One region of the Ralstonia sp. R-29 genome, then DNA from elsewhere that is predicted to be linked to it. Evidence: riboswitches for the same ligand, from Rfam matches in the RefSeq annotation. Region 1 holds a riboswitch; the other holds the start of a gene.
The links. Region 1 has a riboswitch for ZMP and ZTP ahead of ACN9M1_RS17775 (tetrahydrofolate dehydrogenase/cyclohydrolase catalytic domain-containing protein). Riboswitches for the same ligand answer to the same signal wherever they lie in the genome.

Region 1 (4,380 bases):
TCGCATCTGCATGACCGATGCGAGCCACATTACACTGCTGCCACGTCTTCTGGCGCATGTTCGTGCGCAGGCGCCCGGTGTCCGCCTGGAGGCCGCCAGAATTGACGGCAATACGGAGCGCACGCTGGAATCAGGCGAAGCCGACCTCGCCATCGGCTACGTGCCCTGGCTGAGCGGCAGCATCTATCAGCAGCAGTTGTACGAGCAGGATTGGGTCTGCCTGGCCAACCGGCACCACCCGAGAATCCGCACGCGGTTTGGCGTGAAGCAATACAGCGCGGAAGGGCACGTCGCCGTCACGGCGGGCACCGGGGCGCAACTTCTCCAACAGGCACTGACGCGCGAGCGCATCGAGCGTCAGATCGTGCTGGAACTGCCGGGCTTCCTGGGGCTCGGCGCGATTATCCAAACGACCGACCTGATTACCACGCTGCCCCGCCACATCGGCGAAACGCTCGCCAAGGCCAATGACCTGGCCGTACGCGCGTGCCCGTTCCCCGTGGAAGGCTTTGCCGTGCGGCAACACTGGCATGCGCGGTATCACCATGAGGCGGGCAACCGCTGGCTGCGCGGCGTGGTCAGTCAATTGTTTGGCGGGGCGAGGTAGTGGGAGGCTTTGGTCGGTATGCCGGCGGGTGCTTCCGCGCGAGCGCCCATGCAGTACGTGCGCGAACGCCCTCGCCATACTCGGGCGTTCGACAAGGCCGCATACATCGTCAAGAATGCGGCGTCCATCCGAACGCCCCTATGCTTTCCGTATGTCCCGCGCCGAACGCCTCCTCCAGCTCCTGCAAGTGTTACGTCGTCATCGGCGTCCGGTGAGCGGCCAGCGCCTCGCTGACGAACTCGGCGTCGGCATCCGCACGCTATACCGGGACATCGCCAGTCTGCAGGCGCAGGGCGCGATGATCGAGGGGGCACCCGGCATTGGATACGTAATGAAGCCGGGTTTCATGCTGCCCCCTATCATGTTTGGCTCGGAAGAACTCGATGCGCTGGTCCTGGGCATGCGCTGGGTGGCCGATCGTTGTGACCCGGCGTTATCGTCCGGTGCGCTGAGCACGCTGGCGAAGATTGCCGCCGTCCTGCCCGCAGAGTTGCGTCGCGAACTGGAAGAATCGTCGCTGCTGATCGGCGCGCCGCTGAAAAGACCGACCCACACCATCTCCCCAGACCTTCTGCGCGCCGCCGTCCGCGTGGAACGAAAGCTCGACATCACTTATGTCGATGGCAGCGGTACGCACTCACGGCGTACTGTGTGGCCCTTTGCCCTGGTGTACTTCGACCAAGCACGCGTTCTGATGTGTTGGTGCGAGCTTCGAGCGGATTTTCGGAATTTCCGGGCCGACCGGATCCTGCACGTCGAACAGATGGAGGCGCGCTACCCCAAGCGGCGCTCCACTCTGCTTCGCGAATGGCGCAAGCGCCATCAGCTTGCGAGCCGCACGATACTGCCAGAACCTGACAGCATGGATCATTAGACTGAAGCTCTTTTCTTGGAGAGGAGCTCAGAATGAAGTTCGCGTCGATTCGTGTTGTTACCCCGGATCTCGAAAGGTTGATCCCGTTCTATCAAAAGCTTTCCGGCATCGACGCCGTACGCCTTGCTGATGGATTTGCCGAACTCCGGTTCGACGGCGCGACCCTTGCGATGTCATCCGAACACCTGATCAAGCTTTTCAATGCCGGAGCCGCCATTGCCGCGGCCAATCAATCGGCAATCCTGGAGTTCGAAGTGGAGAACGTTGACGCGGTGTTCGAACGGATGAGGGCATCCGCCGCGAACATCGTGATGCCGCCGACATTGATGCCTTGGGGCAATCGCTCGCTCCTGTTGCGTGACCCGGACGGAAATCTCGTCAACGTATTCTCTCGGCCCCGGCGTTGAGGCATTGAGACTGCGCGCCATCACGGTGCGCTTCTCGCTTCGCGCGTTCCCACGAGACGTGGCGCCTATGCGATGGACTGTTCAGCCGCCGCAAGCGTATGTCCGATCAGCGTGGAGATCGTCATGGGCCCCACTCCGCCGGGCACTGGGGTGAGGGCTGCACATCGTCCCATCAAGCCGTCGTGGTCGACGTCCCCGATGCCGCCAGGGTGATATCCGGCGTCTACGACGACGGCGCCATTGCTGATCCAATGGCTCTGTATGAATCTGGGTTTCCCGATGGCGGCGACAACGATTTCTGCGCTACGCACCGCTGCTTCGAGATCGGCGGTTTTGGAGTGGCAGAGCGTGACGGTCGCGTTTGCGTTGGACAGCATGAGCGCCATCGGCTTGCCGAGAATTGGACTGCGACCCACGACGACGGCGAGCTTGCCCTCGATGGGGAGGTTGTAGTGCGCAAGCAATCGCATGACACCAGCCGGCGTGGCCGACCCAAATGCCGGCTCGCCTAACGCCATTTTTCCAAAACCGTGACTGGTGACCCCGTCCACATCTTTGGCGACGTGGATATGGTCAAAGCACCGGCGTTCGTCAACATGCCTGGGGACCGGGTGTTGCAGCAGGATGCCATGAGCGCGCGAGTCTGCGTTCAGCGCGTCAATGACGGCGAGTACATCCGCCGTCGTCGCCGACTCAGGTAGCTCGATCGCCTTCGACGCCATGCCAACGCGTCTGCACGCGTTGCCCTTCATTCTTACGTACGTTGCCGAGGACAGATCCGAGCCAACCAAAATGGTCGCCAGAACAGGGGCGTAGCCGTGGCGCTTCTTGAATGCCTCAACTCGCGGCAACAAGGCAATTTCAAGGTGTGCCGCGAGTGCTTTTCCATCGAGGGTAATGGTCATGTGTTGCTCCGGATGCACCGATCGTGCGCTCTCCCAGCCTAGCGCGAACCCATGGCAAATCGTGCCAGTTTGGTAGATGGCAGCGCGCTTGAAAATACAGGAAGAGTGACGGGCGATCGTTGGTGAAGTCGCTGAAAACGAATACCAATGTGCCCAGGCGAACGGCGGCAGAACCGCTACGCTTCCCGATGGTGCCCCATCCTTCGTCGCCAGTTGCGTAGCGGTTGAATTATAGGGCAGTCCCGCGGCCAACCCTGGGGGAACCGTGGGAGTCTGACCGGAAGCAATTCTTGTCGTGGTACGGCACCATGCAGCCGGAGCAGCTCTGGTCGCGCATTGCAGGCCTATGACGCCATTCCTTCGACGCGTCGGCCAGCAGCGGGCATGTCCGCGAGGCGCGCACCCTTATTCATTAACGCCCTAGACCTCAGACGACTCCGCAGCCTTTGCAAGCTCGGCCATTGCTTGCCTTGCCATCTCCAGGGCTTCATCGCCTATTTGAGCGGCCAGTGTCGTCTTGGCTAAATTCCATACCGGCAGCGCCTTCAAGACGAGCCGACGACCAAGCGTCGTTAGGGTGAGCCGCTTGCCAGCGCGACCGCGTCCACCAGTAGCGCAGACCAAATCCCGGCTCTCAAGATTCTGAACAGATCGGCTCAGGGTCGTGGGGTCCACGCCGGCTCTATCCGCAAGCTCAACCAGCGTCGTACCGCCCGCCTCTCCGATGCCGACCAAGAGGCTAAATTGCTCCGCCGTGAGCCCGAGCGGCCGGAAGCAGGCGTTGTAGTACCGCGTGAGCGACCGCGCCGTTGCGCGTGCCTGAAAGCCCGGGCACTCCGCTGCGACGTTCTTCAAAGATTCTGGATCAAAACCCTTCACATCGACCTCGTTTGACAACCGTGCCACCCGATAATACTGTATATGCAGTATTTAGGAGAGCACAATGCCAGCATATGTCCACATCAACCTGCGCGTCATCGACGCCGCCAAGCAGGCGGCACTTGCGCCACGCTTTCAAGCGGCGCTGCAAGAAGCCGGCGGACGCATCGTACATTTCGGCCCGGTTGCGCAGATGCTGGAGGGCGATGACGAACCGCTGCCGCTGGCCGGCGTGTTCGAGTTTCCGACGCTTGACCAAGCGCTGGCCTTCTACCATTCCGAGCGGTATGCGCCCATTAAAGCCGCACGTCAGGAGGCGCAGCAGGCGCGGATGTTTGTGGTGGAAACGCAGTCATGAGGGCTCGAGGGTATTCGGCCCAGAAAGCCCTTAGCACACCACACCCCGCCCATTACACGGCCGCACCTTCTGATTGCGCTACGCCTTGACCAGTTCGCGCCGGCTTCATGTGTAGCGATCGATGAGGACTTCGGCGCAGACGATATCGGAAGGCGCGGCGCCCGAAGGCATGGTACCAGTCGCCGGCCGATGAAGCGCTCAAGCCAATCCGCCAGCGTGCGGGAAATTCGCGTGCCTACATCACGGAAGACGGTCCTCTGCCATCAACGGCTGATGCGTTGAACCACGCGGCGTCCTGAAGCGCCTCCCGCCCCATGCAGCGCGCATGGCTCCCTCGACCGTGCGACGGG
Region 2 (4,380 bases), on a different replicon from region 1:
GCGGCGCGAATCAACTCCAGTGCTTGCATGCCGCGATCTTCCATGAGCGCTTCGTCGGCCAGACGCAGATAGCGTTGCCGTGCAATCAAGGTCAGCTGCAGCGCAATGCCCAGCACCATCAGGGCGATGACCATGCCGACCAGCAGTTCCACCAGCGACACGCCACGCGCGGGCCGGGCAAGCGGGTACGTCATGTCAGCGTGCTGCAGATTGCACGAGCGGGGGGCGAGCCTTTGCGCTCAGTTGGCGCGCGGCATGGCTGGCGGCCTCGATGGAGTCGAACGCGTGAAACATTGCCGCCGCGCCCAGCGAAAGCAGCGCCAGAGCAATGAGCGATTCAATCAGGATGGCGCCGCGTTGGCGGGCGGGGCGAGGGCGGGTGGACATGGAGCGGCTGACGCATAGCGAAGCCGCTCAAGTTAGTGCGGATTGGGGCGGGTAACTGTCACATGTGGTCAATGCTCGTGCTTTGACCACAGAGCAGGCTATTTGCGCACGCTTGGCGCGGAAATCTCGTCGAGGACATCCCGAAATTCGGCCACATCCTCAAAGCTGCGGTACACCGACGCAAACCGGATATACCCGATCTTGTCCAGCCGCTTGAGCTCGCGCATCACCAATTCGCCGACACGGTCGCTGCCGATTTCCTTCTCGCCGTGGCTGAGGAGTTTTTCTTCGATGCGCGCGATGGCCTCGTCGATGGCCTCGGCGGACACGGGGCGCTTGCGCAGCGCCAGGCGCATGGAATCCTTGACCTTGTTGCGGTCGTAATCGACGCGGCTGCCGTTCTTTTTGACGACAGCGGGGAAGAACAGCTCGATGCGTTCGTAGGTGGTGAAGCGGCGATCGCAGGCCTCGCACTTGCGGCGGCGGCGTACGGTGTCGGCGTCTTCCGACATGCGGGTTTCAATCACCTGGGTGGCCGCGTGGCCGCAAAAAGGGCATTTCATGCCGGTCTCCTCGGAAACCCTAGAACGCACAGCGCTAAAAAGAACAACGCCGCGATAGCCGGGCAGGCCTATCGCGGCAGGGTACTACGTGGTCTTGGGCGTGTGCGCCTTCGACCCAGGTCGACAGCTTAGCCGTAGACCGGGAACTGCTTGGTCAGCTCGGACACCTTGGCGCGCACGGCAGCGATATTCGCTTCGTCGTGCGGGTTGTCCAGCACGTCGGCGATCAGGTGCGCGACCTTCACGGCCTCGGCTTCCTTGAAACCGCGCGTGGTCATCGCCGGCGAGCCCAGGCGCACGCCCGAGGTCACGAACGGCTTTTCCGGGTCATTCGGAATCGCGTTCTTGTTGACGGTGATATGCGCGTCGCCCAGCACCTTCTCCGCTTCCTTGCCGGTGATGTTCTTTGCACGCAGGTCGACCAGCATCACGTGGCTTTCGGTGCGGCCCGAGACGATACGCAGGCCACGGGCCATCAGCGTTTCGGCCATGGCGGCGGCGTTCTTCACCACTTGCTGTTGGTAAGCCTTGAACTCCGGCGACAGCGCTTCCTTGAACGCCACTGCCTTGCCGGCGATCACGTGCATCAGCGGGCCACCTTGAATGCCCGGGAAAATCGCCGAGTTGATGGCTTTTTCGTGCTCAGCCTTCATCAGGATCACGCCGCCGCGCGGGCCGCGCAGGCTCTTGTGGGTGGTCGTGGTGACGAAGTCAGCGTGCGGCACCGGGTTCGGGTACACGCCCGCGGCGATCAGGCCAGCGTAGTGGGCCATGTCGACCATGAAATACGCGCCGATCGACTTGGCAATCTTGCCGATGCGCTCGAAATCGATACGCAGCGCGAATGCCGATGCGCCAGCGATGATCAGCTTCGGCTTCTTCTCTTGGGCCAGGGCTTCCAGCGCGTCGTAATCGATGTCTTCTTGCGCGTTCAGGCCGTAGCTGACCACGTTGAACCACTTGCCGCTCATGTTGAGCGCCATGCCGTGCGTCAGGTGACCGCCTTCGGCCAGGCTCATGCCCATGATCGTGTCGCCCGGCTTGAGCATGGCAAAGAACACGCCCTGGTTGGCCTGCGAGCCCGAGTTTGGCTGCACGTTGGCGGCTTCAGCGCCAAACAGTTGCTTCACGCGGTCGATAGCGAGCTGTTCCACCACGTCCACGTATTCGCAACCGCCGTAGTAACGCTTGCCGGGGTAGCCCTCGGCGTACTTGTTGGTCAGTTGCGAACCCTGGGCGGCCATCACGGCCGGCGAGGTGTAGTTCTCGGAGGCAATCAGCTCGATGTGGTCTTCCTGACGCTGATTTTCCTTCTGGATGGCGGCAAAGACTTCCGGGTCGATCTGGTCGATCGTATAGCGGCTGCGTTCGAACATGGCGAGTGTCTGGTCTGAAATGAAACGGAATTGGCGTAGGTCGGGCGAGGCGGGCGAGCTTCGGGAAACATGCGCGCGGCTTGGACACCGTTCTGTCGAGACAGAGCAGCGGGGACCCAAGTCACCCTGCTTCCCATTCGCTGCCCAGGCGAGCGGCAGGCGTCGTTGTGCATGACGCCAGAAACCTTGCGCTTCCTCGTGGTCGCTGCCCACATATCGAGGCTGCAGGGAGCAGCCTCAGGATTCGCCAGTCGCGCAAGGTGGAATGGTTGCCCGCGAGTGTACGACAGGCCCATGACCGCCGCAAGGCACCGGGCGCGTCGCAGCGCACATTGCGGCGCAACAGCCTCCAACGCTTCAGGTAAACTCAGACCTTCGTTTTTTTCAGGCTCGGAGACACTCTCATGATCGTATTCGTGACCGGCGCCACAGCCGGCTTTGGCGCGGCCATTGCGCGGCGTTTCGTGCGAGAAGGCCACCGCGTGATCGCGGCCGGTCGCCGTCAGGACCGTCTCGATACGCTCAAGGCCGAACTGGGCGATGCGCTGCTGCCGATCGTGCTGGATGTGCTGGATGCGGACGCCGTTGCTGCGCTGCCCGGCTCGCTGCCCGAGGGCTGGCGCGAAGTCGATGTGCTGGTCAACAACGCCGGTTTGGCACTCGGCCTGGAGCCCGCCCAGCGCGCCGACTTGACCGACTGGGACCGCATGATCGGCACGAACTGCTCGGGCCTGGTCCACATGACACGCGCGCTGCTTCCCGGCATGGTCGAGCGCAACCGCGGTCACGTTATCAACATTGGCTCCATCGCCGGGACGTATCCGTATCCGGGCGGCAACGTTTATGGCGCCACCAAGGCGTTCGTGCGCCAGTTCTCGTTGAACCTGCGGGCGGACCTGACCGGCACTCGCGTTCGCGTATCGAACGTCGAGCCGGGCCTGTGCTCCGGCACTGAGTTTTCCAATGTCCGCTTCAAGGGCGACGATGCCCGCGTGGAGAAGGTCTACGAGGGCACGGAAGCGCTTACCGCAGACGATATCGCCGAGGCCGTCTACTGGATGGCGGCGCTGCCGGCGCACTTCAATGTCAACGCGATGGAATTGATGCCCGTTTGCCAGTCGTTTTCGCCTACCAGCGTGACGCGAGGCATGGCCTGAGCGCCAACGCAAGCCCTCGGCCAGCCGGTGGATGGCTGGCCGTCACATGCGCCTTGGTAAAATTGCCCAATGTCTTCTTTTGATTGGAACCTGCGCGTGTATTGGGAAGATACCGACGCAGGCGGCGTGGTGTTCTACGCCAACTACCTGAAATTCTTCGAGCGCGCCCGCACCGAGTGGCTCCGCGCGCTGGGGGTCGATCAGCAGGCGCTGGCTGACACGACTGGGGCTATCTTTGTCGTGCGCAACACTGCTGTGGACTATCGCGCACCCGCCCGCCTGGATGACCTGCTGCAGATCCGTTCGCGTATGGAACGCGTCGGCCCGGCGTCGGTCCAATTCGCCCAGGAAAGCTGGCGTGGCGATATCTTGCTCGCCACCGGCACGATTCGTGTTGGATGTGTCGACCGGATCACATTCCGTCCGACCCCGATTCCCGCTCCCGTACTCGCAACCATCAAAGCTGCCGCATGAATCCCGTCGAGGTCACTCAAGATCTGTCGATCGTCTCGCTGGTGCTGCACGCCAGTGTCCTGGTCCAATTTGTTATGGGCCTGCTGCTGGTGATGTCGCTGTTCTCCTGGACGTACATTTTCCGCAAAGCCTTTGCGCTGCGTGCCGCGCGCAGCCAGACTGAATCGTTCGAGCGCGATTTCTGGGCCGGCGGCGACCTGCAGGCGCTGTATCAGAGTGCCGCCAATAACCGCCACACCACGGGGGCGCTGGAGCGCATTTTTGAAGCCGGCATGCGCGAATACCTCAAGACGCGTGAGCAACAGCGCGGCGCCATTTCAGACCCGAGTGCCATTCTGGATGCGGCCCGCCGTGCCATGCGTGCCGCGTATCAGCGCGAGATGGACTCGCTCGAATCGCATCTGCCGTTCCTGGCGTCGGTCG

Region 2: it holds a riboswitch for ZMP and ZTP, as region 1 does, so the genes downstream of both, glyA (serine hydroxymethyltransferase) here and ACN9M1_RS17775 (tetrahydrofolate dehydrogenase/cyclohydrolase catalytic domain-containing protein) in region 1, are expected to answer to the same signal.

Annotation. Positions count from the first base shown of each region.
Region 1 is NZ_CP184378.1:111,525-115,904, reverse strand. Features, by position in the region: gene ACN9M1_RS17790 (LysR family transcriptional regulator) at 1-607, shown strand, start outside; gene ACN9M1_RS17785 (helix-turn-helix transcriptional regulator) at 759-1,481, shown strand; gene ACN9M1_RS17780 (VOC family protein) at 1,514-1,888, shown strand; gene ACN9M1_RS17775 (tetrahydrofolate dehydrogenase/cyclohydrolase catalytic domain-containing protein) at 1,954-2,793, opposite strand; ZMP/ZTP riboswitch at 2,938-3,020, opposite strand; gene ACN9M1_RS17770 (MarR family winged helix-turn-helix transcriptional regulator) at 3,214-3,672, opposite strand; gene ACN9M1_RS17765 (DUF1330 domain-containing protein) at 3,737-4,030, shown strand.
Region 2 is NZ_CP184377.1:782,637-787,016, forward strand. Features, by position in the region: gene ACN9M1_RS03695 (PilW family protein) at 1-152, opposite strand, end outside; gene ACN9M1_RS03700 (prepilin-type N-terminal cleavage/methylation domain-containing protein) at 196-387, opposite strand; gene nrdR (transcriptional regulator NrdR) at 486-950, opposite strand; gene glyA (serine hydroxymethyltransferase) at 1,079-2,326, opposite strand; ZMP/ZTP riboswitch at 2,462-2,591, opposite strand; gene ydfG (bifunctional NADP-dependent 3-hydroxy acid dehydrogenase/3-hydroxypropionate dehydrogenase YdfG) at 2,731-3,483, shown strand; gene ybgC (tol-pal system-associated acyl-CoA thioesterase) at 3,553-3,957, shown strand; gene tolQ (protein TolQ) at 3,954-4,380, shown strand, end outside.